One region of the Butyrivibrio sp. XB500-5 genome, then DNA from elsewhere that is predicted to be linked to it. Evidence: predicted binding sites of a transcription regulator. Region 1 holds the regulator's gene; each other region holds the start of a gene.
What was found. The regulator Rex, encoded in region 1, represses fermentation and respiration genes when NADH is low (regulators of the CRP and FNR family bind a similar motif). The targets are predictions, from matches to a motif close to ATTGTTAANTANTTAACAAT.
Positions count from the first base shown of each region.

Region 2: ptb (phosphate butyryltransferase) is a predicted target of Rex. The motif match lies at 1,179-1,198, and genes of this name have one in related genera.
Region 3: pflB (formate C-acetyltransferase) is a predicted target of Rex. The motif match lies at 1,965-1,984, and genes of this name have one in related genera.
Region 4: D6856_RS08515 (acetyl-CoA C-acetyltransferase) is a predicted target of Rex. The motif match lies at 1,435-1,454, and genes of this name have one in related genera.

Region 1 covers NZ_RAIS01000009.1:39,568-42,778, reverse strand. The annotation lists gene D6856_RS15230 (hypothetical protein) at 1-141, shown strand, start outside; gene D6856_RS14310 (DUF805 domain-containing protein) at 302-682, shown strand; gene D6856_RS14305 (redox-sensing transcriptional repressor Rex) at 937-1,593, shown strand; gene D6856_RS14300 (hypothetical protein) at 1,593-2,252, shown strand; gene D6856_RS14295 (NAD(P)H-hydrate dehydratase) at 2,312-3,211, shown strand, end outside.
Region 2 covers NZ_RAIS01000003.1:36,723-39,933, reverse strand. The annotation lists gene buk (butyrate kinase) at 1-125, opposite strand, end outside; gene ptb (phosphate butyryltransferase) at 215-1,129, opposite strand; gene D6856_RS06575 (acyl-CoA thioesterase) at 1,312-1,818, opposite strand; gene D6856_RS06570 (PLP-dependent cysteine synthase family protein) at 2,064-3,047, shown strand; gene D6856_RS06565 (ABC transporter substrate-binding protein) at 3,068-3,211, shown strand, end outside.
Region 3 covers NZ_RAIS01000008.1:131,042-134,252, forward strand. The annotation lists gene pflB (formate C-acetyltransferase) at 1-1,940, opposite strand, end outside; gene pflA (pyruvate formate-lyase-activating protein) at 2,106-2,837, opposite strand; gene D6856_RS13820 (Crp/Fnr family transcriptional regulator) at 2,851-3,211, opposite strand, start outside.
Region 4 covers NZ_RAIS01000004.1:106,411-109,621, forward strand. The annotation lists gene D6856_RS08510 (enoyl-CoA hydratase-related protein) at 1-84, opposite strand, end outside; gene D6856_RS08515 (acetyl-CoA C-acetyltransferase) at 166-1,356, opposite strand; gene D6856_RS08520 (CotH kinase family protein) at 1,538-3,211, opposite strand, start outside.

The DNA of each region.
Region 1 (3,211 bases):
GAGAATGCGGCATCAACGCAGGAGACCAATGCGTCTATGCAGGAACTTAATGCGACATTCTCGATAATCACAGAATCAGCAAGGAACTTGCAGGAGCTTGCCGGCAATCTGACAGATGCAATAAGCTACTTTAAACCGTAATTTTCTATGTTGAATAATCAGACTTTTTCTGATAATTAGTACTAATTGTTAGACTATGAAAATGCATGAAATGTTATTGAAGCCGTAAATAAAATGACGTATAATATGTCAAGAACTTTTATATAAAAGTATGAAAAAGGGTTTTTAGGAGGAAAACAAAATGTCATTTTCAGAGGCGGTACAATCAGTATTTTCTAACTATGCAGTGTTTGAGGGAAGAGCTCGTAGAAGCGAGTATTGGTACTTCTTCCTTCTCCAGATGATAGTTAACGTGGTAGTAAGAATTCTGGTTAATGTTTCAGGTGTATTTTCAATTTTAGCTATTATTTGGGCATTAGCTACATTGGTTCCCGGACTTGCGGTTGGTGTAAGAAGACTTCATGATACAGGAAAGTCAGGATGGTTCCTTTTACTTGGATTGATTCCTGTAGTTGGTGGAATTATTGTTCTTGTATTCATGGTTTCAGATTCGCAGCCGGGTGATAACCAGTATGGTCCCAATCCTAAGGGATTTGGCGGATCTGACCAGCAGACAATCTAATAATATATAACAACTATTTAGGACCTTATGGTACAATTCCATAAGGTCCTTTTAACAGAATCTTTGTATCTCTAAACGGTTCAGGCTCTGAGAATGAAGTAATAGCGGGTCTTTGAGAGATGAAAACATTTCTGTTTGACACAAGTTTAACGGGCATATATAATTGAATTGTGGAATTCTTAACAATCCATTCGGATGGCTCTACAGAGGTGATGAGAGCTGTTCCACATATCAAAAATGAGGAGGAGCGGAATATGGCAGAAAAAGAGATTTCTCAAGCCGTCATAGGGAGACTCCCACGTTATTTCAGATATTTAGGTGACCTTAAGGAGAAGGGTGTCGAGAGAATATCTTCTCAGGAACTCAGCGATATAATGAAGGTTACTGCTTCCCAGATCAGACAGGATTTTAATAATTTCGGCGGATTTGGACAGCAGGGATATGGTTATAATGTCGGCTATCTTTATGATGAGATCAGTAAGATACTCGGCATCGACAAGGAACACAGCCTTGTTATCATAGGTGCCGGACATCTCGGTAAGGCTATCGCAGGCTACACCAACTTTACAAGAAGAGGTTTTGTGTTTAAAGGCGCATTTGACCGCGATCCGTCGCTTTTCGGAACCAAGATAAGAGACGTCGAGGTTCGTCCCATAGATGAAGTTGAGGATTTTGTTCGCAAGAACAAGATAGAAATAGCTGTGCTAACGATCCCCAAGGATCAGGCAGTGCCTATGGCGCGCAGGCTTTCTGAATGCGGGATCAAGGCTATCTGGAACTTTGCGCATGTTGACCTTGAAGTTCCGGGCAGCATACAGGTTGAAAACGTACATTTATCTGACAGTTTGATGAAATTATCGTATAATATTAACAGATACGAACAAACATTAAACCCGGGTGAGAAAAAGTAATGGCAAAAGACAATAAAGTCTATATGTCTGCGCTTGAAGGGAAGAAGATTCCCATTCTGACGCTTGATAACAAATGGCATCAGCTTTTTACCCAGACGGAAATGTCGCCTGAGATCAAAGAGCTGGCGGATCAACTTAATGCACTGGTAGAGAGGGATTCCAAGCTTCGCGGAGAGACCAAGGACATCAAGAAGCTTAAGAAGAAGCTTCTTGGCGAGATAGTTCCGCTTCGCGATAAAGCAGGTAAGATCGATAATCCCCAGATCGAGAAAGAAATCCAGGACAGGACCAGGCTTATCTCGGAGTGCAATGATAGACTTGATTCCTATAGCGATGAGTTAAAAGACCTGTCGCGAGAAATATATGATGTGGATTATAAGCTTATGGTAGAGACCATGAATGTCTGCTATGAGAGGCTTCATGACAATACCGAATACATTTTGGAGCTTGATGATTGGGTATCCAAAGTGAGAGTTGAGCTTAAGAAGAACATAATCCATATGCAGGAAGCTGAGCTTGAAAACTACAATCTCTATTCCTACATGCATCAGATATTCGGGCCTGAGGTTATGGAGATATTCGATCTCAAATACGATCCTAACAGAAGGCATCCCATCAGAAGGCCGAGAAACGCCGATGATGGTGAATTTGTTGAATGAGTTATATAAAGTAGGCTGCCCGAGTGGCAGCCTATTGTTCTAAAAAGGGGAAAACTACTATGAGATACGCAGTCACTAGCAGTGAGATGAAGCAGTACGACAGAAATACGTCGCAGATTTTCGGCGTTCAGACCGAGATCCTTATGGAAAGAGCATCTCTTTCGGTGTGCGATGAAGTAGACAGATACGCTGATGAAAGAAAGATCACGAGAAAGCGCAGAGCACTTGTCTTTGCGGGAATCGGAAACAACGGAGGAGACGGCGCATGTATCGCAAGACTTCTCAAACAGAGAGGATATCTTGTAAATCTGTGCGTTATAGGAGATCCCACCAAGTGCAGCGATCTTCTTTTGATGCAGCTCAAGATCTGCGGAAGTTACGGGATCACTACTGACACTTTTTCCAATATAAGAGACAACAAAAGCGTTGCCGAATGGGATATCATAGTAGATGCATTGTTCGGTATAGGGCTTTCGAGAAATGTCACGGGTACATTTGAAGAAGCGATAAACTATATCAATGATTGTAAAAAAGAAAGATTGGATGACATGTTCGTTGTATCTGTCGATATTCCTTCGGGAATAAATGCGGACAACGGCAAAGTCATGGGCTGCGCCGTTATGGCGGATTCGACCGTGACCTTCAATCAGGTTAAGATAGGACACCTTCTTTATCCGGGCTGCGAGTATACGGGTAAGCTTATTGTGAAGGACGCCGGTATCACTGACGAGAGCTTTTTGACCAAGGAGCCTACGTGCTTTTGGTACGATGATGAGGTAAAAGATCTTTTGCCTGAGAGGAAGAAAGATTCCAACAAGGGAACAAACGGAAAAGTCCTTGTTATCGCAGGTTCCAAGACCATAAGCGGAGCATGCATCTTATCGGCGGGCGCTTGCCTTAAATCCGGAGCGGGCATGGTCATGGTATTTACGGCAGCCGAAAACGCGGACGCTGTGAAG
Region 2 (3,211 bases), on a different contig from region 1:
GTTGCGTACTGATTGATCTCCTCAGTGCTGTGTCTTAAAGTTTCCTCTTTTACAAGAGTCTCATCCTCGAAGATGCCGACCTTTGTAGAAGTTGAACCGGGATTTATAATTAAACTTTTTATCATGGTCTTTTCCTTTCTTTTTCATAATGAACTTCCGCTCTCGGGACAAGCCCTCGCCGGAAGACGTTCGAACTAGATTCGAAAGAACCTCATCAAGTTCTCTCAGCGGCTACAACTGCAGCAAGTGCGATTGAGTTAACCTTAACCTCAACACTGTCAGATCTTGATGTAAGGATAACGGGTGCCTTTGTTCCTGTAAGGATGTTACCGTTCTTAACCTTGGCAAGTCTTACGATTGTCTTGTATGTAAGGTTACCTGCGTGGATATCAGGGAAAAGAAGGATATCGGCGTCACCGACGATCTTTCTGTCAAGAGCGCCTGCCTTGTGCTGAGCAGCCTCGGGATCGATAGCAAGATCCATTGAAAGAGGTCCGTCAACGATGCAGTTCTTGATCTCGCCTGCTTCGTTCATCTTTGTAAGCTCAGCAGCCTCAACTGTAACGGGCATCTTGGGATTAACAACCTCAACTGCTGCAAGAGGAGCAACCTTAGGGCAATCAACGCCGCAAGCTCTTGCTACATCTACTGTATATTCAATGATGACTTTTTTATCCTCAAGTGTCGGATAGGGCATGAATGCAACGTCTGTAAGGAAAAGAAGACGATCGATTCCGGGAATCTCAAACACGCATACGTGTGAAAGAGGACGACCTGTACGAAGACCAACTTCCTTATCAAGAACGCTCTTAAGGAAATCCTTGGACTCCAAAGCACCCTTCATGTAAATGTCAGCCTTGCCGTCATGTACAAGTGAAACCGCTGTACGAGCAGCCTCGATGGTATCCTTAACATCGATGATCTCGTAATCGTCAAGGTTCATTCCAACCTCTGCTGCCTTCTTCGCGATCTCATCCTTGTCACCAACGAGAATGGGTTCAACGATTCCTCTCTCCTTAGCCACCTTAACAGCCTCAAGTACGTGTGTGTCCTGCGCTACGGCAACAGACATCTTCTTGGTTGTCGCTGTCTTAAGCTTAGCCAAAATGTCATCAAAGTTCTTACTCATGATAAATAAACCTCCACATAATTTATATGATATGTAATATTCAAAGCCATATGTCAAAATTTTAACACTCAAAAGCGGCAAATGCAATAAGCGAACAACTTATTTGAGCGTAAAAAAAGGAAATGCCACTCATGGCATTTCCTCTCATGATTCTCACATAAACGCTATATCCCTTTACAATATCAGAATCCTTCCATTCTGCGTTGCTTGCGAAGTGCAATTCTCTTCTCGGCACCTTCCCACTCAGCTTTTTCGCTCTCGGTTTTTACATTGAGACCGTAAGGCACAAGCACAGGTGTGTCGTCATCGTCGATACACACTTCTGTAAAATAAGCCCTGTTGAGAACATGTCGCATTCCGTTGCGTCTGTCTTCGACATACGTATCAACTCTGACTTCCATTGAAGTCTTTCCGACATACGTAATCTTTCCGATGATAACGATTATATCGTCGAGCTTAGCTCCCTGCTTGAACTGCATGTTATCTACAGCAGCTGTCGCTACAGGATTTCCTGAATGTCTTAATGCAACCGTCCCCGCAACTTCATCGATCCACGACATGAGCTTGCCACCAAACAGCCTGTTCTCGCTATTGATGTCGCCGTACTTAACGACTCTGGTCCACTCTGTTATTGAGTCCTCCACATTCTTCTTGTCTATCTGATGATCTACATGAAATACTTTTGCCATATACCGTCCCTCCAATAATAATTAATTATACGCCATTACGAGCCAAAATGGTGTACTATTTATGCCGCTTTCGACGTTTTCTCGCATGATATAAGAAAATCTTATTGCAGCTGATAAATTTAATGAAATGGGCAACTCCGATTTTATGTGATAACATTTGAGCGAATTGAATCAGAGAAGCTGACTGGAAAACCAGAGGTATTAAACAATATCTCTGGTTTTTATTTTTTTGAAAGGAGCAACATATGAGTCGAATATACGAATCGATCACAGAACTCATAGGAAACACACCTCTCTTACGCTTGAACGGTTTTATCAAGCAAAAGCAGTTAGCTGCTGATATTTTGGGAAAGATCGAATACTACAATCCAAACCAAAGCATCAAAGACAGGATTGCACTTAGCATGATAGAAGCTGCGGAAAAAGACGGAAGTCTAAAGCCCGGAGGAACGATAGTCGAGGCAACAAGCGGAAATACAGGAATAGGACTTGCGGCTTTTGCAGCTATCAAAGGATATAAATCCCGCATCTATGTTCAGGACAACGTAAGTATCGAACGTTTTAAAGTAATGAAAGCTTTCGGGACAGAAGTCGCAAATATGAGCGATATTCCCGAAGTAAAAAAAGCATTGGATGAAAACCACAATGACTATGTCGCAGGATACGCCGCATTTTACAAAAAGTTATCAGCCGGCGACGACAACATATTCATCGTAAATCAGGACGCCAATCCTGCCAATCCGGATATCCATTACCGGACTACCGCCCCGGAGATCTGGAACGATACGGAAGGAAAAGTTGACATCGTTGTAGCTGCCGTAGGAACCGGCGGAACGATCACAGGTGTAGGCAAGTACCTCAAGTCTAAAAAGCCTGAAGTCAAGGTCATAGCAGTGCAGCCCGGTGAAGGATCTATCCCTTCGGAAAAAAATCCTCACCCGGAAGAGATTGCAGGCGTACATCCTTTTGAAGGTATACCAAAAGAGTTTGTTCCTTCAAATCTCGATCCCGCCTACTACGACGAGTGTTTCCCCGTAGAGACCGCGCAGGCATACGAAGCTGCCAGAGCAGTTGCAAAGACTGACGGCATCCTTATAGGTGCATCTTCGGGAGCGATACTCTACGCTGCGGAACAGATCGCAAGAAGACCGGAAAACAAAGGAAAGACGATCGTAGCAATATTCCCCGACACAGGACTTCGCTACCTTTCTACTAACCTATATCAATAATTTCAAGGGAGAAGATTTTTATGAAAAAGAAATTGATCGGAAAAAGATTATTCAGCATTGCCCTACTTCTAACGCTGACAGCATCTGCTTTAATTGGATGCGGAAAAAGTGCAGCGTCGGAAACACAATATAAATACGGAAAAATACAGCTTCCCGGAAAAGAC
Region 3 (3,211 bases), on a different contig from region 1:
TTAAGTGAAGCAAGAAGTCCGGCCTTCTCTGCACCGTATGAAGGTGATGCTCCGGGTGCGAATGAAGCGAATGCAGGTCTTCCGTCAGGTGTAGCACCTGTAGCCTTACCGTAAACAACGTTAGATGTGATAGTAAGGATAGATGTTGTAGGCTCAGAATCACGATATGTGTGGTGCTTCTCGATCTTCTTCATGAATGTCTTAAGGAGCCATACAGCGATCTCGTCTGCTCTCTCATCGTCGTTACCGTATCTGGGGAAGTCACCCTCGATCTTGTAATCGATAACAAGACCAGATTCGTCACGAACAGTTGAAACCTTAGCGTACTTGATAGCTGAAAGTGAATCAACAACGTGTGAGAATCCTGCGATACCTGTAGCGAATGTACGTCTTACGTTTGTATCGATAAGAGCCATCTCAGCTGCTTCGTAGTAGTACTTGTCGTGCATGTACTGGATAAGGTTGAGGATGTTTACATAGAGTCCTGCAAGCCAATCCATCATGATGTCATACTTACGCATAACTTCGTCATACTCAAGAACGTCGCCTGTGATAGGAGCCATTTCAGGTCCGATCTGCATGTGCTTGCCGTCCTTTGTAAGGAACTTCTCATCCTTACCACCGTTGATAGCGTAAAGAAGGCACTTAGCAAGGTTAGCTCTTGCTCCGAAGAACTGCATCTCTTTACCTGTCTGTGTAGCTGATACGCAGCAGCAGATGCTGTAATCATCGCCCCAGATAGGACGCATAACATCGTCGTTCTCATACTGGATTGAAGATGTTGTAACTGAGATCTTAGCAGCATACTTCTTGAATGTTTCAGGAAGCTTTGATGTGTAAAGTACTGTAAGGTTAGGCTCGGGTGAAGGTCCCATGTTCTCAAGTGTGTGGAGGAAACGGAAGTCGTTCTTTGTAACCATGTGACGACCGTCCATACCAAGTCCACCAACCTCAAGTGTTGCCCAAACGGGATCGCCTGAGAAAAGGTTGTTGTATGAAGGGATACGAGCGAACTTAACCATTCTGAACTTCATTGTCATGTGGTCGATGAGCTCCTGAGCCTCGCTCTCTGTAAGTGTTCCCTCTTTAATATCTCTCTCGATGTAGATGTCAAGGAATGTTGATACACGTCCTACTGACATAGCAGCACCGTTCTGAGTCTTGATAGCTGCAAGGTAACCAAAGTAGAGCCACTGAACAGCCTCTTTAGCATTCTTAGCGGGAGCTGAGATGTCATAGCCGTAAACCTTAGCCATCTCCTTCATTCCCTTAAGTGCTCTAACCTGCTCTGAGATCTCTTCTCTCTGACGGATGATGTGATCAAGCATTGTTCCGTCACCGCAGTTGTTGTAATCTTCCATCTTCTTCTCGATGAGGTAGTCGATACCGTAAAGAGCTACTCTTCTGTAGTCGCCTACGATACGTCCACGGCCGTATGTATCAGGAAGACCTGTTACGATGTGGCTGTGTCTTGCTGCTCTCATCTCAGGTGTATATGCATCAAATACTGCCTGGTTGTGAGTCTTGTGATACTCTGTGAAGATCTTGTGGAACTTCTCGTTAACCTTGTAGCCGTATGTCTCAGCAGCTTCCTCAGCCATCTTGATTCCACCGAAAGGCATGAATGCTCTCTTAAGAGGCTTATCTGTCTGAAGACCAACTACCTTCTCAAGATCCTTCATAGACTCATCGATATATCCGGGGCCGTATGCTGTAAGACTTGAAACAACCTCTGTCTCACACTCAAGAACGCCGCCCTTTTCACGCTCCTGCTTCTGAAGCTCCTGAAGCTTGCCCCAAAGCTTATCTGTTGCATCTGTGGGTGCTGCTAAAAAGCTCTCGTCTCCATCATAAGGTGTATAGTTGTTCTGGATGAAATCTCTTACGTTAACATCATCCAGCCAGTGGGTTCCTTTAAAACCTCTCCATGCTTCGTTCATATCATAAACTCCTTTCAAAGCAGTATTGTTAAATAATTATCACTTATACTGACCGAGAATTATATTACCATTAAGGATTTTGCCAAACATTGATTAGAATCAAGTTTTGAAAAATATTGTTAAAAAAAAGACAGCGCTTTTTTGCTGTCTTTTTCGATATATCGATCACTTTAACCCGCGTAAAATCTGGGTTGCGTTCTCCACACGCTCTTTAGACGGCGATTTTACGCCTTCTAACTGGTACGGTATTCCGAGAGCCTCGAATTTATGCTGCCCCAGAGAATGGTAGGGAAGAACTTCTATCTTTTTAACGTTAGAAAGATTCTCAATAAATGCTCTGGTCTTTATGAGGTATTCGTCGACGTCCGTGATATCGGGAACAAGTACGTGTCTTATCCAGATCGGCTGTCCGATTTCCGACAAATACCGCATTCCGTCGAGAATATTCTCATTGGGAAGTCCCGTGAGCTTCTTGTGTTCCTCATTATCTATGTGCTTGATATCAACAAGCATAAGATCCGTTACTTCCACAAGCTTATTAAACTTGGAAAAGAAAGGTTCTTCTCTTGTAAAAGGCTGAAGCGCCGTGTCTATGCAAGTATTTATTCCGCGCTCTTTGGCCTTGGTAAAAAGCTCGATAAGGAAATCTATCTGAAGAAGCGGCTCGCCTCCGCTTACCGTGATTCCGCCTTCTTCGCCCCAGTAGCTTCTGTATCTCTCCGCGAAATCGAGAAGCTCATCGGGCGTTCTCATATCCTCGGATTTCGGATCCCATGTATCTGCATTGTGACAATACTTACATCTGAGATTGCATCCCTTTAAAAAAACTATAAATCTGATTCCGGGTCCGTCAACGGAACCGAAGGTCTCTATTGAATGAATTGCACCTTTAATCATAAAAACTCCTAAATTACTGGTAAATATAAATATCTCTGAGGGCGTCTCTGTCAAGAACTTTGATCCTTGCATGACCGATTCTTTGGATCAGGCCCTCTTTTTCCATCTCGCGCAGCTTCCTGCTGACAGTCTCCGTCCTTAAGTTGACACTCGCAGCTATATCATCGAGCTTTAAAACTATATCATCTTCTACGCTTCTGTCAACTCTGTACATTAAAAAGCCTGCCAGTCTTGCCATGGGATCTTTGGTTGAAAGCAGCATGTTACGCTCGTTGGCGTCATGAAGCTTTTTACTCAAAAGAATAATAATATTCATGGCAGCTGTCGGATTGTCGACTACCTTGATGAAATCGTCTCTGTGAATCGTGCAGATG
Region 4 (3,211 bases), on a different contig from region 1:
TGAGTTAAGCGCATTGAGCGCTTCAGGACGATTGATGGTGATAACAGCGATTTTGTCTTTAACTTCGCAATTTACAAAACTCATGTTTTCTTCTCCTTTTTATTTTGAGCGCACAATAGTCTGCCCTGAAAACACGGCAGACTATCGCGTCATTGATTTATAGGATTATTCGTACTTCTCAACGATTGTAGCGCATCCCATTCCGCCACCGATGCAAAGAGTAGCAAGACCCTTCTTAGCATCAGCTCTTCTGCCCATCTCGTGAAGAAGAGTTACAAGAATACGGCATCCTGAAGCTCCTACAGGATGTCCGAGTGCGATAGCGCCACCGTTAACGTTAACCTTGTTCATATCAAAGCCAAGATCCTTAGCTACAGCAACAGACTGTGCTGCGAAAGCCTCGTTAGCCTCGATAAGATCGATATTGTCAAGTGAAAGACCTGTCTTCTTAAGAACCTTGTTTGTAGCTGCAACAGGACCGATACCCATAACCTCGGGCTCAACACCTGCAAGTGCTCCGCCTACCCATGTAGCCATAGGCTTGATTCCGAGCTCTTTAGCCTTCTCTTCGCTCATAACAACGATAGCAGCTGCACCGTCGTTGATACCTGAAGCGTTACCTGCTGTTACAAGTCCGCCTTCTTTTCCTGAGCAGCATTTAAGCTTTGAAAGAGACTCAGCTGTTGTGCCGGCACGAGGGCCCTCATCAACCTTGAAGTCTACGATTTCTTTTTTAACCTTTACGGGAACGGGAACGATTTCATCGTTGAATTTGCCGTCTGCCATAGCCTTCTCGCACTTCTGCTGAGAATTAGCCGAGAATGCGTCAAGCTCTTCTCTTGTGAGGTTCCATCTGTCGCAGATATTCTCTGCTGTGATCATCATGTGATAGTGATTGAATGCATCTGTAAGAGCATCGTTTACCATTGTATCAACAACAGTTCCGTTGTTCATACGATATCCGAAACGTGCGTTGGGAAGTGCGTAAGGAGCCATTGACATGTTCTCCATACCGCCTGCTACTACTATATCAGCCTCGCCTGCCTTGATAAGATCGGCTGCCATGTTAACACAGTTAAGGCCTGAGCCGCATACTACATTGAGTGTAACTGCAGGAGTCTCAATAGGAAGACCTGCCTTGATTGAAGCCTGTCTTGCAACGTTCTGTCCGAGACCTGCCTGGATAACGCATCCCATAAGAACTTCATCAACCTGCTCAGGTTTAACACCTGCACGATTAAGTGCCTCCTTGATAACGATTGAACCAAGTTCAGCTGCAGGAGTGCCACTGAGTGCTCCGCCCATTTTGCCGATGGCGGTTCTGCATGCGCCTGCTAATACTACCTTCTGTGCCATAACGTAATACCTCCGTTTGTGGGCGTTTATCGCCCTTTTTAATTTGTATTTTCTTATTTATTTTTCATTTTCGATCTGATTGACAAATTTTTATCAGAACAGGTTTATTTTAGCATACCACCCATTCAAATGCAAGGAAAATAAAGGGCTCTTCCCTTGCCACATCATGTTGTGAAATTTATCAATACAGTACAAAATCTTCCTCTAAATACTCTGAAATATATGCTCCTCTCTCTTTCAAAAAATCGTCCAGCTCAGAAAGATCTTTTTCATAATCTGCTTCGCTGTAATCAGGATTTTCAAACCTTCTGATCGTTTCGATGTTTTGCTTCCTATATATATGATCATATTCCATAAGCTGCTCATGCAGATTATCATATGAAAGTTCATTCTCCAAAAGCCTGTTCATCTCTTCTTTGAACTGCTCTTTAAAACCTTCTCTCTCATACATACATCCGGGAAGAAACATATTCTCTCCCTTATCTCTGTAATATGAGATCGTGTCAAACGATGGATCCGAACATGTTACATCGAGATCATATGCAGCCCAGTTCCACTTCCCACCTTTCTCCTTATAAAGAAGCTGGTTGTGATCGGGATCTATATCCTCATCGTTAAAAAACAGCAACGCACAGAAATAGTCGATCATGTTATCTATATTAATAGAAGATTCCACAAGACTATATTGTTTAGGGTCGGTAAGATCATAGTAAACAAGCTCCTCTATGGATCTGTGGTGATCACCCTCTGCGATCTCACCGCCAAACTCAGCGATATTGTTCTTGACCACATAAAGATCCTCGGGAGTAATTCCCAGATGATTTGCGAAATATTCCTCGTCATACTGCTCGCGAAGCGTATAAATGCCCCAGTATTCACCGTTCAAAAACAGCACACACGGGCGCGAAGCGTTATTGGCTATTCCGGCATCATCGAGAACGGAATGCAAAAACGCCTCTTGGAATACTATCCTTCCATCACCTTTGCGGAGTCTCATTTTCTTTTCATCATCATAGAATCCACAGGAAAAAGAGCTTTCGTCGGAATAAATATCTCTTACAAAAAGATTGAGCGATTTCTGGAAGACAAATCTTGTAGATTCACCCGCAATTCTTATTCCGATATCTTTTTTATCCGACATCTTCCTATCTTTATCGAACATAGTCATGGTCGCGGTTCTTTCCCACTCTCTTCCCATATATGATGAATTTGTATATTCCAAACGATGGACTTCTTCCCCTTTCTCATCCACAAAGCTTGGTGGGATCTCGTCATCCGGAAGATTCTCAAATCCGCCAAGCTTCTTGTACTCATCATATTTTTTCCCGAGTGTATATATACCTCTGTCGTAGTCAAAGAGATTTCCCGGGTCGGTTACAAGCGACATTATCTCAACATCCTTGTACTGTGGCTTGTTCTCAAAGCCCACAAAATATACATGACTTACAACACTACTCTTCTTACCCGTTATATTATTGACCGCGATAGCCTTGATGACATTCGCTTTGTCTATCTTATAATTCGGTGCCTCATAGATCGGATACATGATCTCATTGGCATAGATGTTGTCCTTACTGCTCGCATCAGACAATGTTATCGGCGCCCTATATTTTTTTGAATTCTCAGTAGGTTCACTTCCGTCATCTGTATAGTAGACAGTGTCAAACAATCCGGCGGAAAGCTTTAGCTTCGTCCCTTCTTCGTAAAAGCCGTCATCAATTGAAAACTCAGGTTCATTTATATGCTCGGTCTCAACAAAAAGAGCTTCATCATTAGTCTCTCCGGGTGTTCCGGTCAAGGTCTCAAAATCTCCCGTACCGTCTTTTTCTCTGGAAAAAGAGACATTGTAAGGAAG